Regions from separate parts of the Sulfitobacter sp. DSM 110093 genome, predicted to be linked through region 1. Evidence: riboswitches for the same ligand, from Rfam matches in the RefSeq annotation. Region 1 holds a riboswitch; the other holds the start of a gene.
What was found. Region 1 has a riboswitch for cobalamin ahead of DSM110093_RS16405 (CbtB-domain containing protein). Riboswitches for the same ligand answer to the same signal wherever they lie in the genome.
Positions count from the first base shown of each region.

Region 2: linked by a shared signal. The riboswitch ahead of DSM110093_RS12945 (ABC transporter substrate-binding protein) and the one ahead of DSM110093_RS16405 (CbtB-domain containing protein) in region 1 are both predicted to bind cobalamin.

Region 1 is NZ_CP085167.1:3,351,725-3,359,738, reverse strand. It holds gene DSM110093_RS16425 (rhodanese-related sulfurtransferase) at 1-146, opposite strand, end outside; gene pncA (bifunctional nicotinamidase/pyrazinamidase) at 245-841, shown strand; gene pncB (nicotinate phosphoribosyltransferase) at 911-2,203, shown strand; gene DSM110093_RS16410 (PAS domain-containing protein) at 2,207-3,217, opposite strand; cobalamin riboswitch at 3,383-3,600, shown strand; gene DSM110093_RS16405 (CbtB-domain containing protein) at 3,634-3,804, shown strand; gene DSM110093_RS16400 (CbtA family protein) at 4,019-4,702, shown strand; gene DSM110093_RS16395 (hypothetical protein) at 4,714-5,211, shown strand; gene DSM110093_RS16390 (DUF1636 domain-containing protein) at 5,284-5,658, shown strand; gene cobW (cobalamin biosynthesis protein CobW) at 5,655-6,689, shown strand; gene cobN (cobaltochelatase subunit CobN) at 6,696-8,014, shown strand, end outside.
Region 2 is NZ_CP085167.1:2,629,419-2,637,432, forward strand. It holds gene DSM110093_RS12920 (DUF1826 domain-containing protein) at 1-454, shown strand, start outside; gene zigA (zinc metallochaperone GTPase ZigA) at 597-1,817, shown strand; gene DSM110093_RS12930 (pseudoazurin) at 2,213-2,623, opposite strand; gene DSM110093_RS12935 (ABC transporter ATP-binding protein) at 2,634-3,395, opposite strand; gene DSM110093_RS12940 (iron ABC transporter permease) at 3,392-4,450, opposite strand; gene DSM110093_RS12945 (ABC transporter substrate-binding protein) at 4,447-5,457, opposite strand; cobalamin riboswitch at 5,560-5,750, opposite strand; gene yghX (YghX family hydrolase) at 5,906-6,820, shown strand; gene DSM110093_RS12955 (DUF1499 domain-containing protein) at 7,253-7,981, opposite strand.

The DNA of each region.
Region 1 (8,014 bases):
CCGGCGATGGTGCCGTTCACCCCTTCAGGGGCCAAAAGCAGCGTGCCCATGACCGATTGCGCCTCGCAAAGCGTCAGCAGCGCAGGCTTCAGCGCTGCGGGATCCTCAAAACGGGTGAAGTGATATAGAGCGGCAATGGTATACATGAGCGTCAAATAAGCGCTTCGTGCGCAAAGCTCAATCCGGGGCGTGCCATTGACCTACCCCATCCGCAGCCCTACCCCTTTCGTTAAGGAGAATGCCCATGACCCATGCCCTGATCGTGATCGATGTCCAAAATGATTTCTGCCCCGGCGGCGCGCTGGAAGTGCCGCAAGGCGATGAAATTCTGCGCAGCGTCAATGCGCTGATGCCTGAGTTCGACGCCGTGGTCCTAACGCAGGATTGGCACCCGGCGGGGCATTCGTCATTCGCCTCTTCGCATGACGGCAATGCGCCTTACGAGATCGTCACCATGCCCTATGGCCCGCAGGTGCTCTGGCCCGATCACTGCATCCAAGGCAGCATCGGCGCGCAGTTTCATCCCGAACTACAAACCGATCGGGCCGATCTGATTATCCGCAAAGGCTATAACCCCGACATCGACAGCTATTCTGCTTTCTTCGAGAATGATCACCGCACGCCTACTGGCCTCGAAGGCTACCTACGCACCCGCGGGATTGAACGGCTGACCATGGTCGGGCTGGCACTGGACTTCTGCGTGAACTTCTCGGCTGTGGATGCGGCAAAGCTGGGGTTCAAGGTGGATGTCCGCGAAGACCTGTGCCGTGCGATTGATCTGGACGGATCGCTTGCCAAAGCCCGCGAAGGGATGCGCGCCGCCGGGGTCACACTGGCCTGATCCGCCGCTTTCCGCTTGCTCATCTGCCCGCCCCCTTGGCATGAAGGGGCACGCAATAAGGAACCTCCCATGGTCGATATCGCCACCCGCGTCTATAACCACAAGTGGAAGATCGACCCCATCGTGCGGTCGCTGATCGACACGGATTTCTATAAGCTGCTGATGTGCCAATCGGTGTTTCGTAACAAGCCGGACACGCAGGTCACCTTTAGCCTGATCAACCGCTCTACCCACATCCCGCTGGCCAATCTGATCGACGAAGGCGAACTGCGCGAGCAGTTGGATCACATCCGCTCGCTCAGCCTCAGCCGGGGGGAGAGCACATGGCTGCGCGGCAATACCTTCTACGGCAAGCGCCAGATGTTCCGCCCGGATTTCATGGAATGGTTCGAAGGCATGCGCCTGCCGCCCTACCATCTGGAGCGCAAAGGCGATCAATATGAGCTGACCTTTGAGGGTAAATGGCATGAGGTCATGCTGTGGGAGATCCCCGCGCTGGCGGTGCTGATGGAACTGCGCAGCCGCGCGGCGCTGGACCCGATGGGCAAGTTCGAGCTTCAGGTGCTTTATGCCCGCGCGATGACCCGCGTCTGGGAGAAAATCGAGGCGCTGCGCGAGGTAGATAACCTGTCGATCGCGGACTTTGGCACCCGGCGGCGGCATTCGTACCTGTGGCAGGATTGGTGCGTGCAGGCGATGCATGAGGGGCTGGGAAATGCGTTCACCGGCACCTCTAACTGCCGCATTGCCATGATGCGTGAGCTAGAGGCGATCGGTACGAACGCGCATGAGTTGCCGATGGTCTATGCTGCTTTGGCCGATGATGACGCCGAGCTTGCCCGCGCGCCTTACGACGTGCTGTCGGATTGGCACGATGAACACGAAGGCAATCTGCGGATCATCCTACCCGACACTTACGGCACCAAGGGTTTCCTTGATCACGCGCCGGATTGGCTGGCAGGCTGGACCGGCATCCGCGTCGACAGCGGTGATCCGGCCACGGCGGCGCAGACGGCCATCGACTGGTGGCGCGCGCGGGGGGAGGATCCGACGAGCAAGCGTGTGATCTTTAGCGATGGGCTCGATGTCGACAAGATCAAGGAGTTGCACGCGCAGTTTGCGGGCAAGGCCAAGGTCTCCTTTGGCTGGGGCACGTTGTTGACCAATGACTTCCGCGGGCTGGTGCCGAATGACGCGCTGGCGCCGTTTAGCCTTGTCTGTAAAGCGGTCAGCGCCAACGGGCGGCCCACGGTCAAACTCTCGGACAACCCGAACAAGGCGATGGGCCCGGCGGATGAAATCGCGCGCTACAAACGGGTTTTCGGGGTAGGAGAGCAGGCCGCGCAGCAGGTGATCGTCTAAGGGTCAGCCGCCCGTCATGTCGGTCATCGGGAATTCCGCTGTGGCGATCAATCCGTCGGGCTGCCAATCGTATTGCAAGGTGCCGCCCACCGCGCGGGTCAGTGATTGGATGATCCGCGACCCGCTGTCGCGGTCGGATTTCGTCACCTCCGGCCCGCCGATTTCTTGCCAGACGAAACGCAGACGAGCGGGCGCTTGAAGAAGCGCGATGTCCAGCGACACCCGCCCCGTCTCGGTGCTGAGCGCGCCATGTTTCACCGCGTTTGTCGCCAGCTCATGCAGGGCCAGCGTCAGGGGCGAGACGAGGCGGTGCGAAATCAGCGGGTTCGCCCCCGAGAGGTTGATCTGGTCTTCGGTGGCCGAGGTATAGGCCCGAATGATCGGCCCCATCAACGTCTCGAAATCCACCTCATGCTGGTCGCTGCGGCCAATCGTGTCGAAATGCGCCGCGCCCAAAGCCGAAAGGCGATCGATCACCTTTTTGGCAAAGGCTGCTGGGGTCGGCTCTTCACGGGCGGTCAAACGGACCATGGCGGTCATGACATTCACGATATTGCGCAGGCGGTGCAGCAACTCGTCATCGGCCAGTTTGCGGTGCTCGCTTTCTAATCGGCGGCGTTCGGAGACATCGAGTTGTGAGCCGAAGAAATAGATCAGGTTGCCGTCTTCATCAGTGATCGGACCCAGTTGCAGGGCGTTCAAAAAGCGGCTGCCGTCCTTGCGGTAGTTCACAATCTCGACCGTATCGACCCGGCGGCCCAACAGGATGTTGCGCACCGCGTCGATACTTTCGCGCGTGGTATCCGGCCCTTGCAGAAAGCGGCAGTTCTGCCCGACGATCTCCTCCAAGCCATAGCCGGTCAGATCGGTGAAAGCCTCATTGACATAGACGATCGGATTGTCCGGCAGGGTCGGGTCGGTGATGCATAGCGGCAAGCGGGCGTAGCGCACGACCTTGCCTAAAACGTCATCGGTCAGGGTCTGCCGAGCGGCCAAAACCGTCTTTTCGTTCATGAATTGCCGCCCTTCGCTCGAAACTGGCTGACAATGTGCCCCGTGCGTGGCTTTTGGGTCAACCCGCATACTAGGGTCTGGACCATATTTGTCTACTAGATGCTGTATGCGCGATTGTGTTTCGTCGTGCTCAATAAATGCGGCTTGTCAGGAAGGGTCGAAAATGCGTAATTGAAGACGCTTGGTGTCCCGAGAAGCACCTGTTGGTGTGGGACCGAAAAGGGAATTCAGTAAGGAGTCGCAAGACCCCGAAGCCGAAGCCGCCCCCGCGACTGTAAGCGGTGAGCCAATGCCCCTCGTGCCACTTGTCCATTCGGACGGGGAAGGCGGGCAAAGGTCACGACCCGCGAGCCAGGAGACCTGCCAGGCGAATGAAACGCTAGATGCCGTCGGGTGTGACGGTAAGGAGAATGAAGATGACGACATTGATTAAGACCGCCGGTGCCACGCGCAGCAAACTCGTACCGGCGCTGTTTGCCGCCGTATTGGGTGTGGCTCTGATGGCGCTGACCGGCCATGTGCAGGCCGCAGCACTGCATGATGCCGCCCATGATGTGCGCCACGCGACAGGCTTTCCCTGCCACTAAGCGCCCGTGTTCGGTGTCACAGAGGTCCGGGCTGCCATGCCGCAGTCCGGCTGTCTGTGATTCTGGTTTTCTTTTCATGCCCGCCTCTTGCCGTTTTGCCCGCGCCCGCCCTTCGCTGTGTGGGCAAGGCTTTGGCGCATCTTGAGGTTGGCTGATGGCTTGGCCCGCTATTGGTGCGGCGCCGGGTCTCATTTCGCATCCAAGGATCATTGCGATGTTCTCACGTTTTCTGACTTCCGCCCTGTTTGCCGGGGCGTCTGCCGGTTTGCTGACCGGCCTGCTGCAACTCTATTTCGTGCAGCCCGTGCTGCTTCATGCCGAGCTTTATGAGACTGGCGCGCTGGTGCATTTCGGGGCCGATGCGGTCAGCGCGCACCCCGATCTGCCAGGTTTCGATGCCGTCCGCGACGGGCTGAGCCTGATCTTCACTATGCTGACTTATACCGCCTATGCGCTGATCCTGCTCGCCGCGATGAGCTTTGGCGAAGAGCGCGGCGCGGTGATCGATGGCCGCTGGGGCATCCTTTGGGGTATGGCGGGTTTCGTCGCTTTCCACCTCGCGCCGGGGTTCAGCCTTGCGCCCGAGGTGCCCGGCGTGGCCGCGGCAGACATCACCGCGCGGCAGATCTGGTGGTTCGCCACGGCGGGCGCTGCACTGGTGGCGCTTTGGCTGCTGGCCTTCGGCAGTGGTTGGGCCGCATGGATCGGCGCGGCGGTGTTGCTGATGGCCCCGCATATCGTCGGCGCACCCGAACCCGACAGCTTTAGCGGCCCGGTGCCCACCGAGATCGGCGCGCTGTTTGCCGCCCGCGCGCTTGGCATCGGCCTTGTCGCATGGGTGCTACTGGGCAGTTTCGCCGGGTTCTTTTGGCAACGCGAAGGCGCGCGCAGCGCCTGAGGGAGGTCAAGATGGACAGATCACTGGCGCTTTTCGCCATCGGGTTGGTCTTTGGCGGTGGCATTGGTTTTGCCATCGCCGCAAGCAACGGGGTGACCTTCGATGGCCATGACCATGGCGACCCTGCCGCCCATGGCGGGATGGACCACGGCAGCGCAGACCACGCGCGGATGCACGGCCAACCTATCGCGCTTGCCGCCGAAGACGCCCCCAGCCTTGCGATCCGCGTGACGCCTGACCCAATGTCGGGCCATAACCTCTATGTCGCAACCGAAGGCTTCGCCTTTGCTCCCCAAAACGCCAGCGGCGACAACCAGCCGGGCGAGGGCCACGCCCATGTCTATGTCAACGGCACCAAGATCGGGCGGCTTTATGGCCCATGGCTGCATCTGCCCGCTCTGCCCAAAGGCGAGGTCACGGTTGAGGTCACGCTGAACGCCAATGACCATCGCCCCTTGGCGGTGAACGGTGCGCCGATTACAGCCCGCGAGGTGCTGACAGTTGAATAATCGCCCCGCTTCCCCTTTTCATGGCGCGCCAGAGCGCATACCCGGCACGCATAACCCAATGGGACAAGATTAATGAGCGCAACCCTACATGTCTGCATGACCTGCCGCGCAGGCGAGGTGCTGGAGGAAGACGCCTCGCGCCCCGGCGCGCAGCTTCATGCCGCCCTTGATGCCACAGGCGCGCCTGAGGGCGTGACCATCGTGCCGGTGCAATGTCTTTCGGCCTGTTCGCAGGGCGCCGCCGTGGCGCTGTCTGCGCCGGGCAAATGGTCCTATGTTTATGGCCGCCTGACCAAGGAAGACGCCGCCGACATCCTTGCCGGAGCCGCCGCCTATGCCGCCACCGAAGACGGGCTGGTGCCATGGCGCGAACGTCCGGTGATCTTTCGCAAGCAAAGCCTTGCGCGTATCCCCCCTTTGACCCTGCCGCAGGAGCCTTCCTCATGAGCGATCTCGCCAAAATTCCCGTTACCGTCATCACCGGTTTTCTCGGCGCGGGCAAGACCACGTTGATCCGCCACCTGATGACCAATGCAGGCGGGCGTCGCCTTGCCGTGCTGGTCAATGAATTCGGCACCGTGGGCGTGGATGGCGACATCCTGAAGTCCTGCGCCATCGACGATTGCCCGGCTGAGAACATCGTCGAGCTGGCCAATGGTTGCATCTGCTGCACCGTGGCGGACGACTTTATCCCAACCATTGAGGCGCTGATGGCCCTGCCGACCCGCCCCGATCACATCCTGATCGAAACCTCCGGGCTGGCCCTGCCGAAGCCGCTGCTCAAAGCCTTTGACTGGCCCGCGATCCGGTCCAAAATCACCGTCGATGGCGTGATCGCGCTGGCCGATGCCGAGGCCGTGGCGGCGGGCACCTTCGCCGCCGATGTCGCCGCCGTGGATGCGCAGCGTCTGGCCGATGACAGTCTCGACCACGAAACCCCGCTGTCTGAGGTGTTCGAAGATCAGATTTCCTGCGCCGATATCATCTTGATGTCCAAGGCCGATCTGGCCGGTCCCGATGGCCTCGCCAAAGCGCGCAAGGTAATCGAAGACGAAAGCCCGCGCGAGATTCCGATCCTTGAGATGACCGAGGGCGTCATTGACCCCAAGGTCGTGCTGGGCCTCAACGCCGCCGCCGAAGACGACCTCGCCGCGCGCCCCTCGCATCATGACGGCCACGACGATCACGAGCATGACGATTTCGAAACCGTGGTGATCCCGATGCCGGAAGTGGCGGATGTAGAGGCGCTTGTCGCCTCAATCGAACGTCTCGCACGCGAACAGAACATCCTGCGCGTGAAGGGCTATGTCGCGGTCGAGGGTAAACCGATGCGCCTGTTGGTTCAGGCCGTGGGCGCGCGGGTGCGCCAGCAGTTCGACCGCCCTTGGGGCAGCGACACGCGCGCCGGGCATCTGGTGGTCATCGCTGAACATGACGACATCGACCTCGCCAAAATCCGCGAGACATTGGGAGCCTAACCGCGCATGCATGTCGTCTTTCGCGAAAGCCACGGGTTGGAGGATACCGACACCCCATATGATCCGGGTCAAACGCCCGCCGATCTGGTGGTGCTGTCGTTTTCCGACAGTGACCTCGGCGCTTTCGCGGCAGGCTGGCACCGCGGCGGCGGCAAGGAGGGCAAGCTGCCCTCGCTGCGGCTGTGCAACCTTGTGGCGTTGCGCCACCCTGCGTCGGTCGACAACTACATCGAACAGACGCTGACCGGGACCAAGGGCATTCTGATCCGCCTTATCGGAGGCGAGAACTACTGGCCTTACGGCATCATGCAGGTCCAAGATTTCGCCCGCCGGAATGACATCGCGCTGGCCGTGCTGCCCGCCGATGGGCGCGAGGATCCGGGGCTCGACGCCCATTCGACTTTGCCGGTTTCTACCCTGCGGCGTCTTGCGCATCTCTGTGACGCGGGCGGCCCGGTGGCGGCGCAGGCCGCGCTGGCGCAGATGGCACTGGCGGCGGGCTTTTACGCCGGGCCGGTCATGGGCGCCAAAACGGTGCCCGATTGCGGCTATTACGACCCCGATCAGGGTGTGGTGCCTTTCGCCGACGCGGCGGGGGATGCCGTCGCTGTCACCTTCTACCGCAGCTACCTTCTGGCCGCCGATACCGCGCCTGTCGATGCACTGATCCGCGCCTTGCGAGCCGCGGGGCTGAATGCCATCGGGCTGTTTGTCCCCTCGCTGAAATCCGATCCCGCGCGGAGCTTTTTGGGTGACGCGCTCGCCGCGATGAACCCCGTTTCCATCGTCAACGCCACCGCCTTCTCGGGGCGCGGCGATGACGGCACCTCCCCGCTCGACGCGCCGGGATGCCCGGTGTTTCAAGTGGCGCTCTCAACCGCGCGGCGGCGCGATTGGGACGAAAGCGAGCGCGGCCTCTCGCCCGCCGATCTGGCGATGCATGTGGTCCTGCCCGAAGTGGATGGCCGCATTTTCACCGGCGTCGTGAGTTTCAAAAGCCCGGAAAAACGCGACCCCGATCTGCAGTATTCCCGCTTTGCCCACCGCGCCGAGGATGCCCGCATCGCCGCCGTGGTGGCGCGTGTGCTGGGCTGGCATCGTCTGGCCCAAACCCCGGCGGACCGGTGCAAACTGGCGCTGGTGCTCTCGACCTATCCGGGGCGGGACGATCAACTGGCCCATGCGGTCGGCCTTGATGCGCTGTCCAGCGTCGAAGACATGCTGATGCGGCTGGCGGGCGAGGGCTATAGCGTGACGCCGCAAATCGGCTTTGGCCGGAGCCTTACCGAACAGCGCATTTCGTGGCCGCTTATCGACTACCATGC
Region 2 (8,014 bases), 720 kb from region 1:
GGCGGTGTGCAACGCGCTGATCGAGATCACGGATTTCCACAAAATGCCGGACTGCCCGGAGCGCAATATGTTGATCGAAGACGCCTCGGCACTGGCACTGATTTTCGGCGATCTGATGCGCTGCGACCATGTGCAGCTGCGCCTCGACGTCGTCGACACCAATGCTTGCAGCAAGTTCCACATCGACGCAGTGACCGCTCGTCTGGTGTGCACTTATCGCGGAACCGGCACGCAATGCGGCATCTCAGAAACAGGCAACGACCCTGTCGAGATTCTGACAGTCCCCACTGGATCGCCAATCATTCTGCGCGGGACGCGCTGGCCGGAAAGCCCACCGGCGGGTCTGCTGCATCGCTCGCCCCCGATCGCGGGGACCGGAGAAACACGCCTGCTGCTGGTGCTCGACCCGATCGCCGATCCTGAGCAGGAAGACGATGCCGGATATTTTCACTGATAGGCACGCCCCTTAGTCTTCGATTTCGGGGCGTTCTGATTGCAAGCGACCTACGTGGCGCTCGCGGGCTGTAAATCAGGTTGCAGGGCCACCCTCAAACATAATAATGTAATGTTATAACATTCCACTCAAGGAGATCACCATGTCACCCAGCAATACCCGCCTGCCTGTCACCGTCTTGTCGGGCTTTCTCGGCGCCGGGAAGACCACGCTTCTCAATGACGTTCTAAACAACCGCGAAGGGCGCCGCGTCGCGGTGATCGTCAACGATATGTCCGAGGTCAACATCGACGCCGATCTCGTGCGCGACGGCGGTGCCGACCTGAGCCAGACCGAGGAAAAGCTTGTCGAGATGACCAACGGCTGCATATGCTGCACGCTGCGCGACGATCTGCTGGTCGAAGTGCGCCGCCTCGCCGAGGAGGGACGCTTCGACTACCTGCTGATCGAAAGCACCGGCGTTTCAGAGCCGCTTCCGGTGGCCGCGACCTTCGATTTCCGTGACGAAAACGGCGAAAGCCTGTCTGACGCCGCGCGGCTTGATACGATGGTGACGGTGGTCGATACGGTAAACCTGCTCAACGATTATTCCAGCCACGATTTCATTCGTGACCGTGGCGAGAGCCTGGGCGAGGCGGACGACCGCACCCTTGTCGATTTGCTGGTTGACCAGATTGAATTTGCCGATGTTGTGGTGCTCAACAAGGTGTCCGATGCCGGGCCCGAAAAACTCGATGCCGCGCGTAAGATCATCGCTTCGCTGAACCCCGATGCGCAGATTATCGAAACCGACCAAAGCAAGGTTCCGGCCGACCGCATCATGGGTACAGGGCTGTTTGACTTCGACAAGGCGCATCTGCACCCGATGTGGGCCAAAGAGCTTTATGGCTTCGCCGATCACGTGCCGGAAACCGAGGAGTATGGCGTGTCGTCCTTCGTTTACCGGGCTCGGCGGCCGTTCCACCCGCAGAAGGTCCATGATGTTCTCAGCGGTGATCTGCCCGGCGTGATCCGTGCCAAGGGGCATTTCTGGATCGCGACGCGTCCGGACTGGCTGGCGGAGTTTTCGCTGGCCGGCGCGCTCAGCAGCATCAAGCCGATGGGCAACTGGTGGGCGACGGTGCCGCGCGAACGCTGGCCCGATCACCCGCAGGCGCGCGACTACCTCGCGCAACACTGGCAAGAACCCTACGGTGATCGCCGGCAAGAACTGGTGTTCATCGGCGCGGGCATGGACAAGGCAGCAATCACAGCAGCCCTCGATGCGGCCCTTGTCGGCGACGAACGCACCTTCGCACCCCACCAGTGGGAAGATCTGCCCGACCCCTTCCCGGGGTGGCGACGCGCTCCCGAAGCGGCCTGACTCAACCATCGGAACATACAGGGCCGGGAGACCATCCCGGCCCGGCGAGGCGTCTCCCAGCTATGTCTCGTCAACCCCGACAGGGAGACGGACACCGCAGAGAGGATCGCAACAAAGTAGATGGTAGTGGGTCGGTAGATGTATTCAGCCGATAGGACGCTTCGAACCCGCCGCCCACCGATCCACCGTCGATGACCGCCGCAGGCCCTGCCATAACCTCCGGCGTGCGGTGGCGGCATGCATAGCGCAGCATCGGTCATTACGGGTTCGTTCCTGCCATTCGCTGCGGTCGCCTGTGCCGGACGGAGCAAACGTTTGCCGTGCCATGAACGTGGGCCCGGTTCACAGGAGTTCATGTATCAACGGCGGGCCGAGTTCTGTCTGTCACTCGCCAGTCATGGACCAAGAAGCTCCGACATCCGCGCTCGCGCACGGGTAGGCAACGCAGACGGCAGGGGCGCTGCGTCATCAACCTCTCCCACATCGACGATCATTACCATCCCCATAGCGTAATGCGGCGAGCACTTGATGCCATAGCGTCCCTCTATCCCGAAGCTGACCGAGACCTCTTCGTCGATTTTCCCAATGAAGCGTTCGGCACCGTCGGGCAACATCTCGGAAATGGACGCGGCGTTGTGGCCGTGCTGTGCTGGCTGGAAACGGACCGTGTCGCCGGGGGCGATCTGCAGATGGGCGGGCTCGTAGACCATCGCGCCGGTGTCTCCGCACGTGAGCATTTTCACATCATGGGTTTCGGCGTATCCAATGGACGGCGGAAAGATGATCAGTGCGGTCAGAAGTCGCATGGGTGATCCTTTACAGAGCATGAGAAAAGTGGAGGCGTGGCGATCCGTCCGGAGCCGAATGGCGCATGGCCGCCACGCCGAAAACTTCGGCAAGCAGCGGCTCGCTTAAAACTTCGGTCGGGGAGCCGGTGGCGAAAAGGCGACCACCGCTGAGCACCCCGATACGGTCGCAGGCCGTGGCCTGATTCAGATCGTGCAGCGCGACGACGCGGGTTATCGGCAGGCTCCCGACCAGCTCCATGAGCGAAAGCTGATGGCGGATGTCGAGGTGGTTGGTGGGCTCGTCGAGCAGGAGGAGATCGGGTGTCTGCGCAAGCGCACGGGCGATGTGGACGCGCTGCCGTTCGCCGCCCGAGAGGGTATGCCAGAGGCGATCGGCGAATGCGGTCATCTCCACCGCGCCAAGGGCGTCCGACACCGCAGCATCGTCGGCCCCGCGCCACCCGCGCAGAGGCGAGAGGTAGGGCGTCCGCCCCAGTTTAACTGCTTCGAGGACGGTCAGGCGATCCGTCGTGTCGGCTTGCTGCTCAACGAAGGCGATGCGTTGCGCGCGCGTCCGAGCCGGAATCCTTACAAGGTCCGCACCTTCAGCCAAGACGCGCCCGACGGAAGCCCGATGCAGCCCGGCCAGACAGCGCATCAGCGTCGACTTGCCCGATCCGTTGGGGCCGATCAGGCCGAACAGCTCTCCAGGTTCGATCCGGAGAGTGATGTCCTGAAGGAGCGGCGTGCGATGCACACGCGCCGACAGGGCCTGCACCTCTATCCTCATCGCCGCGCACCTCGAACGAGGATCAGCGCAAAGGCCGGGGCGCCGACGAGCGCAGTCACCACTCCGATGGGGAGGACCTGACCCGGGACTATAACGCGGCTGATCACATCGGCCGCGACGAGGAACACTGCCCCGGCCAGGGCAGATGCGGGCACTAAGCGGTCGTGGCGCGTGCCTACGAGAAACCGCATAGCATGGGGAACGACCAGCCCGACAAAGCCGATTGCCCCCACCTTCGAGACGAGAACGCCGACCATGATCGCGGTCGCGGTGATCAGGCTACCGCGCAGTGCTGGTACGTTGATCCCGAGCGACGCCGCGCCGTCCGCCCCGAAGGTGAAGGCATCAAGCCCGCGCCGGTGCCAGAGGCAAAGGCCCACCCCAGCAAGGGAGACCAACGTACAGGCCATAACATCTTCCCATCGAATGCCCGAGAGGTTGCCCATCAGCCAAAACATGATGCCGCGCGCCTGCTCGGCATTGGCCGAGCGGGCAATGGTGAAGGCCGTCAGGGCGTTGAACATCTGCGATCCGGCAATGCCCGCAAGGATAATCGCGGCCGCAGCCTGTGTGGCAAGGCCGCCCCCCGCCCCTCCGCTCACAGCATGGGCCAGGACCACGACGCAGCCGAATGCGAGAAGCGCACCGGTCAGTGCCCCGAACGACATGGAAATCACGCCGCCGCCGACGCCCGCAACCGTTACCAGAACCGCGCCGGTCGAGGCTCCCGCCGAAAGACCCATGAGGTAGGGATCGGCCAGCGGATTGCGCAAGAGCGCCTGAAGCACGACACCTGTCAGCGCCAGCCCCGCACCGCAACAGGCGGCAACGATGGCCCGAGGGAGGCGATAGCTCCAAATGATCCCCGCCTCGATCCCGTCCACGGGATAGCTCGCGCCCCAAAGGTGGTTCGCCAGCGTTTGAAGGACGGTGACGAACGGCAGCCGTGTTTCGCCGATAGCGGTCCCGGCGAGAATGGTGAGACCGAGGATCAGGGGCGCCCCCCACAGGCCGCGCAGCGGCGCGACCCGTGGCTGCGCGGCCACCATCGTCATTCGAACGACATCTCCGAGAGCGCCTCGGACAGCGTCTCCAGCCCGTAGATCGAGCGCATCGTCGCGCTCATCGCATGGGCGTCGATCTGCACGATCCGCCCCTCTTGAACAGCCGTCATTTGGCTTGCGACTGCATCGTTGCGTAGGAACTCCAGCTTTTTCTCGACATCATCGGCCGGAAAGCGGCGGCGATCCATATAGGCGATGACGATGACGTCCGGATCAGCGCGGGCGATGCTTTCCCAGCCGACTGTCGGCCATTCCTCGTCCGAGGCGATGACGTTTTCGATACCGAGAGCGTCCATCATGTAGCCCGGCGCGCCGAGCCGCCCTGCCACGTAAGGGTCGATCTCAAGATCGGCGGAGGAGAACCAGAACACCGCCGACAGGTTGTCCGGCAAATCGACCCCTTCGGCCCGGGCGATCGCTTCGGCCTCGACGGCCTCGAGTTCTGCGACCAGCGTTTTGCCCGCGTCCTGCACGTCAAAAATCTCTGACAACTCCCGGATGCCTTTGTAGACGGACGCCGTCTCGAAGGCGCCCGTCCGCGTGCCGTCCCCGCCGGTGGAATTGTCCTTGGTGTCACAATCGGCCGGCATGATGTAGGTGGGGATGCCGATGTCGTGGAACATATCGCGCGTCCCCACGATCCCGCTTTCGCCGACGTGCCATTCGTATTGCACGGCGATCAGGCCGGGCTTTTTCGCAACTACGCTTTCAAAGCTGGGATCGTTGTCCGCCAGCCGCTCAATCTCCGCGTTAACTTCGGCGAATTTAGGCAGAACCGGGTTGAACCAGACCGAAGTGCCCGCGACCTTTGGCGCGAGGCCAAGAGAATAGAGGATCTCTGTCGCAGACTGGCCAATGGTCACGGCACTGTCCGGAGCGGCGTCGAAGGATATTTCGACACCACAATTCGTAAGTTTAAGGGGATAGTTTGTTCCCTGCGCTTGCAGGGGAAGTGCGGCGCTGGCCACCAAAGTGGCTGCAATCAAGGTCTGTCTCATCCGATCCGTCCCGTCAGATAGGACCGTCAGGGGCAAGACGCGAAACGGAATATGGCCAAGGCGGCCACGTCGAGTTTCCCGCCCCGGTACACCCCGTCCGGTCGTGGTTTCATATCCGTCGGCAGGTCTCCTGACTGGCGGGTTACGGCACCTCTCGCCTTCCCGGGGTAATCCCAGTGGCACATCGAGAGGCGCTCGCCGCCTACAGTTGCGGGGGCAGTTCCGTTTCCCGGCTGTGACCGGAACGGATTCCCTTTCAATTCCCGAAGGAAACCGACGCCGAGATCAGTGACAGGTTTTTTCACCGGTGGCAATTACTGGCTGCGCATGGCTTTCTCCAGCCGACTGTCGTCACCAATGCCGTCATCAGGCAGCCCCTGTCGCAAATCGTGACCATCGATCCTGGGGGCCCATGCTATCATAAGCGGAAACAGCGGGAGATTCGCAAATGGATGACCAGAGCCCTCAGCGCCGCCTGACCGCGGCCGACTTCGATCAAGAGCTTCTTGACCTTTATGATTACTACGCGCATGGCAAGATTTCGAAGCGCGAGTTTCTCGATCGTGCGGGAAAATGGGCTGTGGGCGGGCTGACTGCCGCCGCCGTTCTCAATACGCTTACCCCCAACTACGCGCTGGCCCAGCAGGTGGCAGAGGATGATGACGATATTGTAGGTGAAGACATTATCTACCAAAGCCCGAACGGCACTGGAGATATCACGGCCTATTTGGCCCGTCCGGCAAAGGCCGACCCCGATCAGCCGCCGGCGGCGGTGCTGGTGGTCCACGAGAACCGCGGCCTCAACCCCTACATCCGCGATGTAGTCCGGCGCTTGGCTAAGGCGGGCTTCATTGCCATGGGCCCGGACGGCCTATCTTCCTTAGGCGGTTATCCTGGCAGTGACGACGAGGGCCGTGATATGCAACGAAGCCTCGACGGCGAAGCCTTGCTTAACGATTTTTTTGCGGGGTTCGAATATCTCCAGACGCTGGACGGCACCAACGGCAAGGTCGGCGCAACGGGTTTCTGCTACGGCGGGGGCGTCGTCAGCAAGCTGGCCGTAGCCTATCCGGAGATGGCTGCGGGTGTCCCATTCTACGGAGCGGCTCCTGACGCTGCACAGGTCGCGCAGATCGAGGCACCGCTGATGATCCAGCTTGCCGCACTCGACCAACGCATCAACGCTATGTGGCCAGATTTCCAGAAGGCTCTGGAAGAAAACGACAAGCGATATGAAGCGCATATCTATCCTAAGGTGAACCACGGTTTCCATAATGACACGACGCCGCGCTACGATGAAGCCGCTGCCAAGCTCGCTGAGGCACGCATGATAGCTTGGTTCCGCACCTATCTTGCAGGCTAAGTGAGTGCGATTTCTTTGGCAACGCTACGCTAAGCGCGTCCTACTGGAAGCGCGGGGTCGGGACTTTGACGCCGAAATAAACAATGGAGTTCTGCCGGCACTACAATTTGGCTCGTGTCCCGTGACCAACTTCCGTTAATATGCCATGCACAAACCTTCATATGCCGTTGACGCAATCATGCCATTTTCACTGCGTAGGTGAGCAAGACGTCATCCCCTTCCGGTTTGCACGAATGCGCGTGAAGCTGATCGCACAGTTCTAGTCCTTCTGCACCAGCGCAGCGAGGCTTCTTTATTCAGGTTATCGGCAAGATGGACAACATGCCCTGCAGTATGGATGTTTGGTGCCTCCACTTAGGCGTAGATAGGGAGACATTGGTCCACCATTATCAGTACGGCAAAGGCATAATTTGAGCTCGGAAACCTCACAGCTCAATCCTTTTGGAACTGTTGTTGGAAAGTACGTATTCGATCGGCGTTGACACCTTGGTCACTGCCCCCCACCCGTGAGACGCCGCGCATATCCACGCGGCTACCGTCCTCGGCAGGGATAACTGCAACGACAATGTCATCGGCGAAATAGAATACTGAGGTGCGCGCGGTGGCCTCGAACCGATGGCGGCTCGGGGCGGTCGCGACGATTTCCCACCCCATTTTACCAGCCACTTCCAGCGCCCGCTCAAAGGCAGCATTCGCGGTCAGTGGTGTCTGAAGTGGCGCGATGTCGGGATAAGCCGTCGCTTGTTGGTCAGCCACTTCCGCACCACCGTATTCCAGCGTATTGCGGGCGCCCGCGCGGGTCTCATCCAGCACTTCAAAGGCCGGAGGATTGGCCGTATCGGTTGTGATGTCGTGAATTGGCGCGGCGCGCGGTTGGGGGTTCACGGTGCTTGAGATGAGGGGAAATAGAAACACCAGCCCGAGCAGCGCGACCACACCGCCGACCGCCGCCCAACCCTTCTCACCGCGGCCGAAGTGAATGGCCAAAGCGAAAAGGCCCACACTGAAGATACCCGCACCGATTGCGTTGAAGTAGGTTCGGTAAAGTCCGAACCCTACGATCGGCTGCCAAAGCCCCAAGCGCGCACCGAACAAGATCAGTGTGACGCAGATTAAACCCGCCACTGCAATCAACATCGCGATTTTTCCAGTATGTTTCAAGTTTTTCGCCTTTCACGACCAGCGTTAAGATAT